Regions from separate parts of the Bradyrhizobium sp. 17 genome, predicted to be linked through region 2. Evidence: predicted binding sites of a transcription regulator. Region 2 holds the regulator's gene; each other region holds the start of a gene.
The links. The regulator LexA, encoded in region 2, represses DNA repair genes until DNA is damaged. The targets are predictions, from matches to a motif close to TGTTCNNNNTGTGTTCNG.
Positions count from the first base shown of each region.

Region 1 (5,431 bases), 100 kb from region 2:
TAGGAGAACTTGATCTCGTCCTCGCCGGAGCCATGGAGGATCGCGTTCTGCGTCTTCTTGGGCAGATCCTTCCATTTGGTGGTCAGCGTGAACTTGTAGTGCTTGCCGAGCGCAGTCAGCGTCTGAATGTAATAGGGCGACGAGGATTTGGCCCAGGGCGCGATTGCGCCCTTGCCAATGGCGAGCTCCTTGTCGGGAATGACGAGGTCTTCGTCGACATGCTGCTCGACGCCGAGGCCGCCGCACGCAGGACAGGCGCCATAGGGGTTGTTGAACGAGAACAGCCGGGGCTCGATCTCGGGGATGGTGAAGCCGGACACCGGGCAGGCGAACTTTTCCGAGAACAGCATGCGCTCGGGTCCGCTCTTGTCGTGGATCTTTGCGGTCTTCTTCTTCTCTTCCGCGGGTGCTGCCGCAGCCGGCGCATCCGCGAATTCGATGACGGCGAGGCCCTCGGCAAGTTTCAGCGCGGTCTCGAAACTTTCGGCGAGGCGCTGGCCGATGTCGGGGCGCACCACGATGCGATCGACGACGACGTCGATGTCGTGCGGGAATTTCTTGTCGAGAACAGGGGCTTCGGCGAGCTCGTGGAAGGCGCCGTCGATCTTGACGCGCTGAAAGCCCTTCTTGAGCCATTCGGCAAGCTCTTTGCGGTACTCGCCCTTGCGGCCGCGCACGACCGGCGCGAGCAGATAGAGGCGCGAGCCCTCGGGCAGCGCCAGCACGCGATCGACCATCTGCGAGACGATCTGGCTCTCGATCGGCAGGCCGGTGGCGGGCGAATAGGGCACGCCGACGCGCGCCCACAGCAGGCGCATGTAGTCGTAGATTTCGGTCACCGTGCCGACGGTGGAGCGCGGGTTCTTCGACGTCGTCTTCTGCTCGATCGAGATCGCCGGCGACAGGCCGTCGATCTGGTCGACGTCGGGCTTCTGCATCATCTCCAGGAACTGGCGGGCGTAGGCAGACAGCGATTCGACGTAGCGGCGCTGGCCTTCGGCGTAGATGGTGTCGAACGCGAGCGAGGATTTGCCGGAGCCCGACAGCCCCGTGAACACCACCAGCTTGTCGCGGGGAATCTCGACATCGACGTTCTTGAGATTGTGCTCGCGCGCGCCACGGATGGTAATTGCGCGCAGGTTTGATCCCACGTTCTGCTGTTGGCGCTTCGCCTTGATCACTTCATCCATCCGGGTTGCCCTCAAGGAATCCCAAAGGCGCGCGATCGCGCCAACAAAAAAGGCGCGCTTCGCCCGGAACCGGGATCGGCGCCGATGGGGTTGTCAGCGAACGTAGGAAGAACGGAGACGGATTTCCAGTGGGACTTGCGAATCGTCAACGGATTGTTGGCGCACTGGCGGCATCTGGCAGGAGCAGGGTGGAACTGCGCGGCAACGTGCCCGACAAAACAAAAAGGCCGGCACAAGGCCGGCCTTTCGTAACGCGGATGGCGTTGGGGCTAAGTACTGAACTCAGTACTTGGCGACCACCGGGCCCCCGAAGTGATAGTTCACGCCGACCTGCACGGTGTGAAACTCGAGCGTGCCGGAGGGCAGGGCGCCCGAGAAGTAGGTCTCGCCGCCGAGGCTGCGAAAGAGGTACTCGCCCTTGACCGACCACTGCGGAGCGAAGAACGCTTCGACGCCCGCACCGACGGTCCAGCCGGAGTGCCACTTGCTGTCGGAAACGGTCACGCCGAGCGCGCTGACGCTGAGCTTGTTGTCGATCCAGGCGTAACCACCGGTGCCGTAGAACAGGACGTTGTTGACGGCGTAGCCGATGCGGCCGCGCACGGTTCCCATCGCATCGGTTTTGGAGCTGAGGGTGGTGCTGACGAGGCCGAAGCCGGGGACGGCAACGGGGCCGGTGACCGACGCGCTGACATCAGCCCAGGAACCATCGGCCTCGACGCCGAGCACGACATTGCCGGTCTGCCAGTTGTAGCCGGCAGTACCGCCGACGAAGCCGCCCTTCATCTTCGGGTCGGTCGAGGAATTTTCCCAAGCGCCGCCACCGACGATACCGAGGTAGAAGCCGGTCCAGTTGTAGACCGAAGCCATGGCCACCGGGGCCTTGGTGTAGGGGCGCGCCGCGAGATCAGCGGCCGAAGCCGGGGCGGCGAGAGCGAACAAACAGGCCGAAGCCAACAAAACCTTTTTCATTTTCAACTAATCCCAGTCCCAGTTTCTGATTGTGCCTTCCACGATAGGGAGGGCATCGGACTCACTTGCCCAACTGATGCCGTACTTACACCAGTGAAGCCGCAAGTTGTGTCACTCAAAAGCAACAACGGTCGGAAAACGGAACGGTTATTGACCGATTAATATTGGAGAACTGCACAGCAAAAGGCCGGCGCAAGGCCGGCCTTCGAAGTGCGATATGTCCAGCGCGATCAGTACCTTGCGATGGCCGGACCGCCCCAGCGATAGTTCAAGCGCACCAGGCCCATGTCTACGTCCTGGCGAATCCGGTCGCTGCCGAATACCGCACCCGCGGGCGTTGTGAAGCCGATCGTGCGATCGCCAAGGAAGATGTGGTCGTACTCAAAGCCCAGCGACCAGTTCGGGGCGAAGCCGAATTCCAGACCGGCCCCGACCGTGCCACCCCAGCGAGTCTCCCGGGCCGAAGCCAGCAGCGCGCCCGCGCCGGGCGTACCCGCAGCAGCGTAGATGTCGTACTTGTCACCGACGACGGCGGCGCCGCCCTTCACGTAAAGCAGCACGTTGTTCCAGGCGTAACCGACCTGACCGGTGATGAGACCGAAAGCGTCGATGCGGGAACGGTTGCGATCACCCGTCACCAAAGCGGTACCAGGGAAGAGGGTGCTCACGTTGTCGCCCCGGAAGTCAGCCCAGTTGCCCTGGCCTTCCAGACCGAACACCCAATTGGCGGACTGCCAGCGATAGCCGATCTGGCCGCCGACGGTGCCCCCTGTTGCATTGTGACAGCCTTCGCCGACGAGAACGCCGGTCGCGGGCGTGACGAAGTCCCAGCACTTGTGGCTGGATCCACCGCCGCCGTTGATGCCGATGTAGAAGCCGCTCCAGTCGTAGATGGCGGCAACCGCCGGCGGCGGGGCTTTGGTGTAGGGACGCGCGGCCATGTCCGCCGCGCTTGCGGGAGCCGACAAGCCCATCGCCACTGCACCGATTGCACAAATAAGAAGCTTATTCATTGCCAGTCTCCCCAGGTTTCGTCCGCTTCTTATTTCCCCGAAGCGGCTGATCAGGCGCGAGGGCCCATATGAACTAAGTCCGAGGCAACCGTAGCTCTACGGAGCGGCAGAGTCCGTCTCCCAAATGCAACAAGACCGGGGCAGTGCGAGTACCCATAACTTGCTGAATGTTAAGTTCTTTCTTCCATTTTTGGGAACCTACAAAGGTTCCAATCGACGTGTGCCTTTCCGCAACACATGTGGCCGATCGATCCCACGCCTTCAGATCTGTCTTCGCCAAGAACAAATCTGGAACGAACCGGAGGTCGATGCTATATGTGGGGATAACCGGAAGGGTGACGGCCTGATCGTCGTCCGCAAGTGTTCGGCGAGCGTATAGGGTCGCCTCAACAGGCACGGCGGAACGCGGGAGCGGACCGGCCTTCTTGAATTCAGTGGCATTCGGAGCGGAGAGCGGAGATGGCGGGAAGCGTCAACAAGGTCATTCTGGTTGGAAATCTCGGCAAGGATCCTGAAATCCGCCGCACCCAGGACGGGCGGCCGATCGCCAATCTGAGCGTCGCGACTTCGGAGACGTGGCGCGACAAGGCGACTGGCGAGCGCAAGGAAAAGACCGAGTGGCACCGCGTCGTGATCTTCAATGAAGGGCTCTGCAAGGTCGCCGAACAGTATCTGAAGAAGGGCGCCAAGATTTACGTCGAGGGTGCGCTCCAGACCCGCAAATGGACCGACCAGAGCGGTGTCGAAAAGTACTCGACCGAAGTCGTGCTGCAGGGGTTCAACTCGACCTTGACGATGCTGGACGGTCGTAGCGGCGGTGGCGGAGGCGGCAGCTTCGGCGACGAGCCGGGCGGCGATTTCGGCTCCTCCGGTCCGGTCAGCAGCACGCCGCGGCGCCCTGTTGCCGCCGGCGGCGGTGGCCGCAACAGCGACATGGACGACGATATCCCGTTCTGAGCGATTCCGCTCCAAGAACGCGGCGCCTGATGCGGACGCCCGGCCGGATGGGCGGCGCTTCTCATCTCATGTCAGAACATCCCACTAATCGACAGGACGGGCTCGGCATTTCCGGGCCCGCTTCATGTTTGGGGTGAGCTCGGATTGCGGCTTGGCAAACGCGCCGACGCGGCAAGCTCACCGCGCGGTTTTCCACGCGTGAGCGGCGATTTTGCAAGGCCGATGCGAGTGCTGTCCGAGACACCGCTCGCAAGGGCTTAAGTTGTTGGAAAAATAGGCGGAAAAAGCGCTTCCCAGAACGCCGCGAGGGTGGTTATCAGAGGCTCGATGCGCTATATGATTCCCAGATAAAACCTCACCGGATTTCCCCTTGGCTGACGACGACGACAAGCCCGGCGACCAGCCGGCGCAACCCTCGGATATTCGCCCCGTCTCCATCTTCGAGGAGATGAAGAAGTCCTATCTCGACTACGCCATGAGCGTGATCGTGGCGCGGGCGCTGCCTGACGCCCGCGATGGCCTGAAGCCGGTGCATCGCCGCATCCTGTACTCGATGAACGAGCAGGGGCACACGCCGGACAAGAAGTACGTCAAGTCCGCCCGCGTGGTCGGTGACGTCATCGGTAAATATCATCCGCATGGCGACCAGTCGATCTACGACGCCATGGTCCGGATGGCGCAGGACTTCTCCATGCGCGTGCCGCTGATCGACGGCCAGGGCAATTTCGGCTCGGTCGACGGCGATCCCCCGGCTGCCTATCGTTATACCGAAGCCCGATTGACGAAGGCGGCGCTGGCTCTGCTGGCCGACATCGACAAGGACACGGTCGACTTCCAGCCGAACTACGACAACAACGAGACCGAACCGTCGGTCTTGCCAGCCAAGTTCCCGAACCTTCTCGTCAACGGCGCCGGCGGCATCGCGGTCGGCATGGCGACCAACATCCCGCCGCACAATCTCGGCGAGGTCATCGACGCCTGCGTCGCGCTGATCGACAACCCCGCGCTCACCATCGACGAGCTCATCAACATCGTGCCGGGACCGGACTTCCCGACCGGCGGCGTCATCCTCGGACGGCAGGGCATCCGCGCCGCCTATCACCTCGGCCGCGGCTCGGTCATGATGCGCGGCAAGGTCGCGATCGAGACCATCCGCAAGGAGCGCGAGGCGATCATCATCACCGAGATTCCCTACCAGGTGAACAAGGCGACGATGGTCGAGCGCATCGCCGAGCTGGTCAAGGAAAAGAAGATCGAAGGCATCGGCGACCTGCGCGATGAATCCGATCGCGACGGCTA
Region 1 covers NZ_JADPJQ010000012.1:111,946-117,376, reverse strand. Annotated here, with positions in the region: gene uvrA (excinuclease ABC subunit UvrA) at 1-1,190, opposite strand, end outside; gene IVB13_RS01780 (outer membrane protein) at 1,473-2,162, opposite strand; gene IVB13_RS01775 (outer membrane beta-barrel protein) at 2,393-3,175, opposite strand; gene IVB13_RS01770 (single-stranded DNA-binding protein) at 3,635-4,132, shown strand; gene gyrA (DNA gyrase subunit A) at 4,503-5,431, shown strand, end outside.
Region 1: a site for LexA is predicted at 3,454-3,471, ahead of IVB13_RS01770 (single-stranded DNA-binding protein). Genes of this name have one in related genera too.

Region 2 (5,431 bases):
GCATGCCCAATTTGTTTGCCTCGCCGGACAATTCGGCGACTGCGCGCATTGCGATGTGGGGTGGGCGCGAGATTGCGATGCTGTTCATGGCTTCGCTGATTGCGGGACTTGCGACGACGCCCTATGCCGCCTTTCATTTCCACCGTGTCACGCCGTTCGGCGTGCTCGCCAATCTCGGCGCGATGCCGGTGGTCTCTGCGCTGGTGATGCCGGCGGGGCTGTTGGGGCTGCTTGCTGCGCCGTTCGGGCTGGACAGCGTGTTCTGGTGGCTGATGGGGATTGGCATCGAGTGGATGGTCGCGGTCTCGCGCTGGGTCGCGGCCTTGCCGGGCGCGGTGGGCCGCATCCCGGCGTTCGGGATCGCGCCGCTGATCGCGGCGAGCCTGGGAATCATTGTGCTCGGCTTGTTGCGCACGCCGCTGCGCTGGTCCGGCGCCCTGGTGCTGCTGGCAGCGATCCTCTGGGGACTGTCGGCGCGGCAGCCCGACATCCTGATTGCCGGGGATGGCGCCAGCGTCGCGGTGCGGGGCAGGGACGGATATCTGCACCTGATCAGGACGAACAAGGACAGCTTTCTGCTCAAGGAATGGCTCGCTGCCGACGCCGATCCGCGCGATGCGGGCAGAGCCTCGCTTGCCGATGGCGTGTCCTGCGACGAATCCGGCTGCGTGACGCCACTGGCCGACGGGAGGCTGGTCGCGCTGGCACTGCGCGTCGACGCTCTCGCAGACGATTGCAGTCGGGCCGCCCTGGTGGTGACGACACGTCCCGCGCCGCCCGATTGCGCGGCGATGGTGGTCGATCGGCAGCGGCTCGCCAGCCAAAGCGCGCTGGCGCTGACGCAGCGTGGTGACGGTTTTGTGGTTCAGGCAGTGAGGGCGAGAGGCACGAGCCGCCCCTGGTTGCCGGCCGGCGCCGGCGAGGGTGATTTCGACGGCAAAGTCGACCGCGCCTCGCATCAAGGACGCAACGCCGGCGGACACCGACCTGCAAGCCGACGATTGATCTGATGGTGCGGAGCAACGCAGTGGTTCGGTGCGTCCGTTCGGATTCGCGGGGTGCAAACCACACCATCTCGCCGGCCACGGCCGGCGATGGCGATTCAATCCTGACCTCCGACTTCGTAGCCGGAGGGCGGCTCTGTCAGCCGATCGGCAGGTGCGTGACGGTCGGCTGCCTGTCGGCGGTGATCTGCGCCTTGTGCTCGCGCTCGGTGACCGACTGAGTCACCGGCAGTTGCAGCACCGTCGCGCGCTGGCCTTCGACGAGCTGCGTCACCAGCACGTATTTGCCGTCGGGGAATTCGATCGCATCATGATGGCGGTCGGGAACGTGCGGATCGATCTTGCCGAACTTGCCCACGCGGGAATTGATGGTGCGCGTCCAGATCCAGCGATTGTCGTAGCGGACGTCGTCGGCGAAGGCGAGCTCCGTCCCCGGCAGCAGGCAGACGGCAACAGACGGATCGGCTGCAGAGGCGAAGCCGCGCGTCGAGGTGCCGCGGAAGCTTGTCGTGACGATCGTCTCGCCGACTTCGGCGGGGCGCGACGCGACGGCATGTAGGCTGTAGTCACACATCGGGTGCTCCTCATGCTGGGATAGCAACCCGCGTCTCTTATCGAGGCGCAGGCCTCTATCAGAGTGGAAGCACGAACGCTCTGCTTGGTTGTGGGCAAATCTGCGGCTGGCTTCCGCAAGCCGCGATCACATTATCTTTCCCGAATTCAATAGGAACAAAGCTCGCCGCGATGCATTCGGGAGGCGCGTACGCGAACATTGCCAACTTGGCTGCAACGGCCGAACTTGACCGCTGGTCGCTGTTTCCTCGAACAACCGAGCCGCGAAGCGGTGCTGCTTGAAGCGGTGCTGCTTCGTCGGCGTGGCGAGGAGCCAGCGTTGGAGGAGGGGCCGGATAGTCTGTGCAGAACCAGAAAGGCTATCCAGCCGGAGCGGACGATGATCCGCTCCAATCTCTGACCGGCGATGCCGATCGGAAGCGCGCGAGGCGCCAAGCACCTCCGGCATGAAGTGCTTCCGATATGAAGTACTGCCGATAGAAAGACTCCCGGTATCAGTACTTCCGGTAAAGCCCGATCAGCTTGCCCTGAATCTTCACCCGGTTGGGCGGCAGGATGCGGACCTCATAGGCCGCGTTGGCGGGCTCGAGCGCGATCGAGGCGCCGCGACGGCGGAAGCGCTTCAGCGTCGCTTCCTCGTCGTCGATCAGCGCCACCACGATGTCGCCGGTATCGGCGCTCTCGTTGCGCTGGATCAGGGCCATGTCGCCGTCGAGAATGCCGGCTTCGACCATCGAGTCGCCGCGCACTTCCAGCGCGTAATGCTCGCCCGAGCCGAGCATGTCAGGCGGTACGCTGATAGTATGGCTGCGGGTCTGCAACGCCTCGATCGGCGTGCCGGCCGCGATGCGGCCCATCACCGGCACCGCGACGAGACGTTCGCCCTCGTCAGCGGGCAGGCTCGCGCTCGCACGCACCTTGCCGAGATTGCCCTCGATGACGCTCGGCGTGAAGCCGCGGCGGCTGCCAGCGGCTGCCTGGAGCTCCGGCAGCTTGATGACTTCAATCGCACGGGCGCGGTTGGGCAGGCGTCGGATGAAGCCACGCTCCTCGAGCGCCGTGATCAGGCGATGGATGCCCGACTTCGAGCGCAGATCGAGCGCATCCTTCATCTCGTCGAAGGAGGGCGGCACGCCGCTTTCCTTCAGACGTTCACTGATGAACCGCAGAAGCTCGTATTGTTTGCGCGTTAACATCTCGACCAAAGTCCCCCGGTTGATGTCGTCCGATTCCGAGACGCTGAATTCGGCCATAAGCCGCTGCATGCTCGAAACAAATCATGAACAGACACTATATGTTCGATACATGTTCCGCAACTGCTTAATTTACCGTGAACAGAGCAAAGTGCGCGGAACGCGCGTTGCGGGGGCGCTCAGACGGGGAGCCGCAACACTTCGCAAGCCGTGCCGGCTTCGGCCTTCGGCGCGAATGGTGCGCGGACGAGAAGTACCTGTGCTGCAGCGAGATTCGCAAGCAGCGAAGAGTCCTGATGATTGACGGGAACAACGACGCGTGTGCCATCGTCACGCTCCTCAAGATGCGCGCGCAGATAGTCCTCGCGCTGGTCGTTGGCGCCGACGTCGCGGCCGAGCACGGCGCGTTCACGGCGATGGTGAATCACTGAACGGCCCGACAGGGCGCGAATCAGCGGCACCATGAACAGGAAAGCGCACACGTAGGACGATACGGGATTGCCCGGCAGGCCGATCACACCCATTGCGCCGAGTCGCCCGTGCATCATCGGCTTGCCTGGCCGCATCGCGATCTTCCAGAACGCCATCGCGATGCCTTCGTCCCGCAGTGCCTGCTGGACCAGATCGTGGTCGCCGACCGATGCGCCGCCGGTCGTGATCAGGACGTCGGCGCCGCTCTCGCGGGCGCGGCGGATGCCGGCGGTGGTGGCCTCGAGCGTGTCGGCGGCAATACCGAGGTCGATGGTCTCGGCGCCCTCGCTGCGGGCGAGCGCGTGCAGGGCGTAGCCGTTGGAATAGACGATCTGGCCGTGGCCGGGCGTGGTGCCCGGCATCACCAGCTCGTCGCCGGTGGCGAGAATCGCGACCTTCGGACGCCTGACAACGGCAAGGTGCGGATGATTCATCCCGGCGGCGAGCGCGAGGTCTCGCTCGGTCAGACGGCTTCCCTTGCGCAGGAGCACGTCGCCCTCGCGGAAATCGACGCCGGCGGGGCGGATGTGCCGGCCGGCGATCGCGGCTTCCTTGATCGTGATGCGCTTGCCGGCGGCGACCGTGTCCTCCTGGATCACGACGGCGTCCGCGCCAAAGGGAACGACGCCGCCGGTGAAGATCCGCACGGCCTCGCCGGCTCCGACCGTCCCCTCGAACGGTCGGCCCGCTGCGACTTCGCCGATGACGGTGAGCTCCGAATCGATCGTCGCGGCATCGGCCGCGCGCACCGCGTAGCCGTCCATCGCCGACATCGCTTGCGGCGGCTGCGTGCGCCGCGCCACGACGTCACGCGCGAGCACGCGATGGTAGGCCTCGTCGAGGGAAATCATTTCTTCCGGCAGCGGCTCTGCACCCGCCAGCACCGCGGCAAGCGCGTCAGAAACCGGCATCAAGGCCACGGCGAAAACTCCTGCTCGGCACGTTCGGGCGAATGTTCCGCACGTCTTCTAGCCGAGCGCAGGCGCAGAGGCAAAAGCGGCTGAGCAGGCACAGTCATCCCGCCCCTTCACATTGTTCCGGAAGGCAGGATCAAGCGCGTCGCGGCATGATCCGAAGGAGGTCACAGATCGGCAGGAGAGTGGTCATGGAAGCGACGAAAATCATGGCAAGGCGAGAACGCGCCATGGCCTGAATCGATCAGCTCCCTGCCTGCCCGGGAGTTACGTCGGGCGCCTTGGATCCCTGATCCTTGTCGGGCAGCGGGTCGGCTTGGGATTTCAGGTCGGCGGCCTTGCTCACAAGCTTGGCGGAAAGGTCCGAATCTGAAGTTGTCCTCGCGAATTCAAGAAGAAGAGAGGCCTGCTTGGTGAGGTAGGTTTTGCCCAGCACGATGATGCATCCGTCCGTAGAAGTCCCAACGGACTCTAAGAGTCCGGAAGGCGGTATTCCGTTCCCGGAACTCTGTATAAAAATGTACAAAGTGATCCGGTTCCTCAATTTTTCAAAATTGGTCCGTCGGGCCGTGCCGTCGTGGGTTTCGCGACAACGGACCGTCGTCAAATGCCTAATGCCGTCAATGCGTTCCCGACGTCACGCGGCGAGGTCACATGCACCGCCGTCAAGCCGCGCGCGCGCGCTCCCTCGATGTTTTCGGCAAGATCGTCGAAGAACACGATGCGCCCGGCGGGCACGCCGATCGCCGCAACGACGTGGTCGAAGGCCTCCGCATCCGGTTTGCGCAGGCCGATGCTGGACGACAAATACAGCTCGCGGAAATGGCCGAGGAGGTCGGCATATTCCCTCGAGAAATGGTCCACGTGCGGCCGGTTGGTGTTGGAGAAAGCATAGAGCGGCATCTGTTTCGCTGCGCGCGGCAGCAGCTCGGCGATGTCAGGCATTTCGCCGGCGAAAATCGCGTTCCAGCCTTCCAGGAACTGCGCATCCGAAATGCCGATTCCGAGCGAGGCTCGCAATGAGGCGAAATAGTCCTCATCGCTGATCTTCCCCATCTCGTGCAACCGATAGGCTTCGCTGTCCCGCACATAGCGCGCGACGATGGCTTCGGGCTTGCAGCCGGCATGTCCCGCCCAGCAGGCGATCGCCTTGGAGAAATCGATATCGAGCACGACGCGGCCGAGATCGAACAGGAGCGCATCCGCGCTGCCGGGAGAGAGCGATGTCACCTGCGTCCTTTCACTCAGTATCGATACGGCTCGTGGTCGAACAGCG
Region 2 covers NZ_JADPJQ010000012.1:215,502-220,932, reverse strand. Annotated here, with positions in the region: partial or broken gene IVB13_RS02290 (ComEC/Rec2 family competence protein) at 1-1,005, shown strand, start outside; gene IVB13_RS02285 (hypothetical protein) at 1,144-1,578, opposite strand; gene lexA (transcriptional repressor LexA) at 2,072-2,773, opposite strand; gene glp (gephyrin-like molybdotransferase Glp) at 2,950-4,161, opposite strand; gene IVB13_RS02270 (hypothetical protein) at 4,400-4,591, opposite strand; gene IVB13_RS02265 (HAD family phosphatase) at 4,759-5,385, opposite strand; gene IVB13_RS02260 (alpha-hydroxy acid oxidase) at 5,400-5,431, opposite strand, start outside.

Region 3 (5,431 bases), on a different contig from region 2:
ACGTCCCGGTCAACGCGGCGAATTCGCGCGCGGCGGCGGCGACCTATCACGAGATCCGTTCCGTGCTCGCATCCGTCGGCGTGCCATCGCGTGCCATCGTCCAGCATCCCTATCGGCCCGAGGATCCAGGGCTGCTGCCCACCATCCGCCTGAGCTATTCCCGGATCGCCGCGGTCGCCGGCCCCTGCGGGCTGTGGCCGGAAGATATCGGCCCCTCCATCCTCGACCCCGGCTACAACGAGAACCGGCCCTATTTCAATCTGGGCTGCGCCAGCCAGCGCAACCTCGCGGCCATGATCGACAATCCGGCCGACCTGGAGCAGCCGCGGTCCGAGACGCCGGTCTATAACGCACGGCGTGACATGGCCTTCGAGCGCTATCGCAAGGGCACGCCGATCGCGAGCAGCAATCCAGACGCCGACAAGGCCAAACTCAGCGATACAGGCAGATGACACGCGTCCACGACGAAGAAGCGGACGATCCGCAGCACCCCGAGGAACACATTGCGCCGGTTCCTCGCATCTCCGTGCAAGCCTTTTGCGAGACCGCGCAGACGCTCGCCGCGGTGACCGCGGCCGGGCAGGATCGCCGTCTCGCCAAGGCGCATCTCACGGCCAAGGACGGTGGCCTCGCGGCGGCAATCGAAGTCTATGAAACGATGCCGACGCCGAACGTCATCGTGATCGAATCCGACGGCACCCGCGACATCCTCGAGGGCCTCGACGACCTCGCCGGCGTCTGCGATCCCGGCACCCGTGTGGTCGTGATCGGCAATCCCAACGACACCGCGCCCTATCGCGAGTTGGTCCGCCGCGGCGTCAACGACTATGTGGTGGGACCGGTCGAAACGCTCGACGTCGTCCGCTCGATCTGCAGCCTGTTCTCGGCGTCCGAAACCATCATCACCGGCCGCGTCATCGCGGTGGTCGGGGCCAAGGGCGGTGTCGGTGCCTCCACCGTCGCGCACAATGTGGCCTGGACCATCGCCCGCGACCTCGCGCTCGATTCCGTCGTGATCGATCTCGACCTCGCCTTCGGCACCGCGGGTCTCGACTACAACCAGGACCCGGTGCAAGGCATCGCCAATGCGGTGCTGTCGCAGGATCGGCCGGACACGGCCCTGATAGAGCGTCTGCTCTCCAAATGCACCGAGCGTCTCAGCCTGCTTGCTGCGCCCGCCACCCTTGACCGCGTCTACGATTTCGGCGCGGAGGCCTTTGACGCGGTGTTCGACACGCTGCGCATGACCACGCCCTGCATCGTGCTCGATGTTCCCCATCAATGGTCGGGCTGGACCCGTCGCGCGCTGGTCAACGCGGACGACATCGTCATCGTGGCCGAGCCCGATCTTGCGAACCTGCGCAACACCAAGAACATGCTGAACGTCTTGAAGGCGGCGCGGCCGAACGACCGGCCGCCGCTCTACTGCATCAACCAGGTCGGCATGCCCAAGCGGGCGGAGATCGAGGTCAAGGCCTTCGCCAAGACCATGGAGAGCCAGCCGATCGCGGTGATCCCGTTCGATTCGAAGCTGTTCTCGACCGCGGCCAACAACGGCCAGATGATCGCGGAGGTCTCCAAGAGCCACCGCACCACCGAGCTGTTCCAGAACATGGCGAACCGCCTCGCCGGGCGGGGCGAAGTGAAGAAGCCGAAGCGCTCGCTGCTCGGGCCGCTGCTGAAGAAGCTGAAGGGCAGGTCGGGTCGCGGGTCAGCCCCGCATCGCAAGGCATCCTGAGCAAGGCGTTCTGAGCAAGGCGTTCGGACCAAGGCTTCCTGACACGGCATCCTGACGCGCGCGAGCGAGTTACTTCTCCGCCCGCTGCTGCTTCTTCACCAGCAACTGCCGCAGCGCCGTGACCTTGGCCGCCGCCTGATCCGGCGGCAGGTCCGCCTTCACGATGGCTTCGGCCTCGGCCTGCTTTCCTTCGAGTCCCAGCACGAGCGCGAGATTGGCGCGCACGCGGAAATCGGCGGGATTGCGCTCGTGCGCCCGGCGCATCGTTTCCTCAGCCCGCGGCAGATTGTTCTGCAGCATGTAGGACAGTCCGAGATTGGACAGCACCGACGGCTCGTCCGGCACGATCTTCAGCGCGGCGGCGTAATATTGCTGCGCCTCCTCGTTGCGACCGAGCTGATCGAGCGCGGCGCCTTGCGCCGACAGGATATGCCAGTCGGGATCCTCGGGCGAATGCGCGCGGCCGAGGACGTCGAACGCCTGCTGGAAACTGCCGCTGTCGGCGAGCGCACGGCCGTAGCCGGCGAGCAGCGCCTTGTTGCTGGAATGGGCGAGCACGGCCTGCTCCAGCACCGCGAGCGCCTGCGCGCGCTGGCCGGTCTGGCGCAACGCCTTGCCGTATTCGAGCGCGACGTTGGGATCGCCAGGCTTGGCGCGATAGCGCTCGCGCAGCGCATCCATGTCCGGCTTCACGTCCGGCTTGGCCTCGGCCCTGCCAGCCGTGTCCGACTTTCCGCCGAGCGCGCCGGTGATGTCCTCGATGCCGGTTGTCTGACAGCCGCCGAGGGCCAGGATCAGAAGCGCGGAAAACAGATATCTCGCCGGAAGAGAGGCGACGGACAAACGCTTGGACATACTCTGATCACTCGGCGACTGATCAGAGATGCTTACCGATTAACGCTAAAGTCCCGTTAAGGCGGGGCGCTTCCGAAAGCTCAGTCGGTGAATTCAGCGCCGAACTCGCAGCCGATGCGCCAGCGCAGGCGGCACTGCCGGGAATAGTCGGGCGCGAAGATGATGGTGAATTGCGGCGGCACTTCCAGAAATTCCGCCACGACTTTCACGCCGCCATCCGAAATATCCGTGATCGTGCAGTCCCGCGGCAGCGAACCCGCGCCAAAATGAATCTTGGCGAGCCGCGTGCACATCCGTCGTTCGCTTCTCCGGCGATTTGCAAGCATTTGAATTGTTCACCCGTTAGACCACGGCCCATCCCGCACCCCTAGGAGTAGCGGACATTCGTTGGAATGTGCTGAGCAGAGCAGCTTGCATTCGAGGCGTAGTGTCTTCGTCGTGTTTACGATTGGTTAGGACCTTCCGGCGCCCCTCGACCCGTTCCTGTATTGTTCTTGCAAGAATTGGCCCGCTCTGCTACCCCGAATTGTGCAAAAGGGCAGGCTGGTTCGGGCATGGTTCAGCGGGTTTCTACCGTCGCCTTTGAGGGGATCGAGGCCCGCGCGGTCGACGTGCAGGTGCAGGTCGCGCCCGGTCTGCCGGCCTTCGCGATCGTCGGTCTCCCGGACAAGGCGGTGTCGGAGGCGCGCGAGCGGGTCCGCTCGGCGCTGATCGCCTCGGGGCTGGCGCTGCCGGCGCGGCGGATCACCGTCAATCTCGCGCCCGCCGATTTGCCCAAGGAGGGCAGCCATTATGACCTGCCGATCGCGCTCGGCCTGATGGGGGCGATCGGCGCGATCCCTCCGGATGCGCTGTCCGGCTTCACCGTTCTGGGCGAGCTTGGCCTCGACGGATCGATCGCGCCGGTGGCCGGTGTTCTTCCCGCCGCGATCGGCGCCAATGTGCGCGAGGAGGGGCTGATTTGTCCGGCGGCTTGCGGCTCGGAAGCGGCATGGGCGAGCCCGGACATCCAGATCATCGCCGCAAGTTCGCTGATCCAGATAGCCAACCATTTCAAGGGAACGCAGGTGCTGTCGCGGCCTGTGCCGAAGGTGCATGAAGCAGCAAGCTCGCCGCTCGACCTGCGCGACATCAAGGGCCAGGAGAGCGCCAAGCGGGCGCTGGAGATCGCGGCCGCCGGCGGCCATCACCTGCTGATGATCGGCGCGCCCGGCGCCGGCAAATCGATGCTGGCGGCACGCCTGCCCTCGATCCTGCCGCCGCTGTCACCGGGCGAGTTGCTCGAGGTCTCGATGATCGCCTCTGTTGCCGGCGAGATCGAGGGCGGCGCACTGACGGCGCGGCGGCCGTTTCGCTCGCCGCATCATTCCGCCAGCATGGCTGCGCTCACCGGCGGCGGCATGCGCGCCCGGCCCGGCGAGATCTCGCTCGCGCATCAGGGCGTGCTGTTCCTCGACGAGCTCCCCGAATTCGATCCGCGCGTGCTGGATTCGCTGCGCCACCCGCTGGAGAACGGCGAGGTCTCGGTGTCCCGCGCCAATCACCGCGTCACCTATCCCGCACGCTTCATGCTGGTCGCGGCGATGAATCCCTGCCGCTGCGGCAATGCGTTCGAGCCCGGCTATGCCTGCAAGCGCGGCCGCATCGATCGCTGCACGGGCGACTACCAGGCCCGCATCTCGGGGCCGCTGATGGACCGCATCGATTTGCGCATCGAGGTTCCCGCGGTGACCGCGGCCGATTTGATCCTGCCGCCGCCCGCAGAGGGCTCGGCCGAAGTCGCCGCGCGCGTGGCGGCGGCGCGGGATATCCAGCTCGCCCGCTACGCGGACGCCGGCCTGCCGAAGGTTCGCACCAATGCCGAAGCGCCGGCCTCGGTGCTGGAGGAGATTGCCAAACCGGATGCGCAAGGCCAGAAGCTGCTGCGCGACGCCGCCGAGACCATGCGGCTGTCGGCGCGCGGCTATCACCGCGTGTTGCGGGTGGCGCGCACGCTGGCCGATCTCGATCATGCGGACAGGATCGGCCGGCTGCATCTCGCCGAGGCCTTGTCCTACCGCGCACTCGCGGAGGATGTGCGCCAGATCGCCTGACCGATACGCCCGCGGCATCTTCCTGACGAACAGCACGTTCCCCGAGAGTGAAGCTATGACCGACGCCAATGCCTGCACCATCAGATTTGTTCGTGCGTCCCAATACGCTGATTGGCTGAGGTCATACGAGCTGTGGGTCAACGGGACCAGCGTTGGGAAGCTTGCGCGCAACGGCGTGTTGGAGATCACGCTGCCGGCCGGCGCCTGCACGATCGAGGCGACCATTGATTGGGGCAGGAGCCAGCCGCTCGTCGTTCGCACCACTCCCGGCCAAACCGTCGAGATCGAGGTCAGGAACAGGTGGGGTGCCTGGGCGGCGCTGTGGGCGATCAGCTTCGGCAAAAACAGCTATTTGGTTCTCACTGAAGTCGAGCGAAAAACGAACAGAAGCGCCTGACCGACTGAGATCCTCATCCCCGGATACCGGCATCAACCCGGCGGTAACGAGTTTCCTTTACGCTCTGCAAACCATAAGGCCCATCAGTTCCCCGTACCGGGCCCGGCGAGTAGCGCGTCATGTTGCGTTTCAAGATCCTGGCGTCGGTTGTTCCCCTGTTGGCGGCCGCGGTGTTTGCCCGAAGCGAGATCGGATCGGTCTCGCATCCCTGCATCGCCCTCGGCGACACCTCGGTCGAGCTGACGTCGCTGTTCTGGACCGCCGGCGTGCATGTCGCCTTCACCGATGATCCCGCGCGCGCCACGGTGCGGGTTCAGATCACCGAGGATGCGGACGCGGCCGACTTCG
Region 3 covers NZ_JADPJQ010000036.1:36,497-41,927, forward strand. Annotated here, with positions in the region: gene IVB13_RS06760 (pilus assembly protein CpaD) at 1-452, shown strand, start outside; gene IVB13_RS06765 (AAA family ATPase) at 449-1,738, shown strand; gene IVB13_RS06770 (tetratricopeptide repeat protein) at 1,808-2,593, opposite strand; gene IVB13_RS06775 (PilZ domain-containing protein) at 2,674-2,919, opposite strand; gene IVB13_RS06780 (YifB family Mg chelatase-like AAA ATPase) at 3,148-4,686, shown strand; gene IVB13_RS06785 (hypothetical protein) at 4,742-5,083, shown strand; gene IVB13_RS06790 (hypothetical protein) at 5,203-5,431, shown strand, end outside.
Region 3: a site for LexA is predicted at 3,072-3,089, ahead of IVB13_RS06780 (YifB family Mg chelatase-like AAA ATPase). Genes of this name have one in related genera too.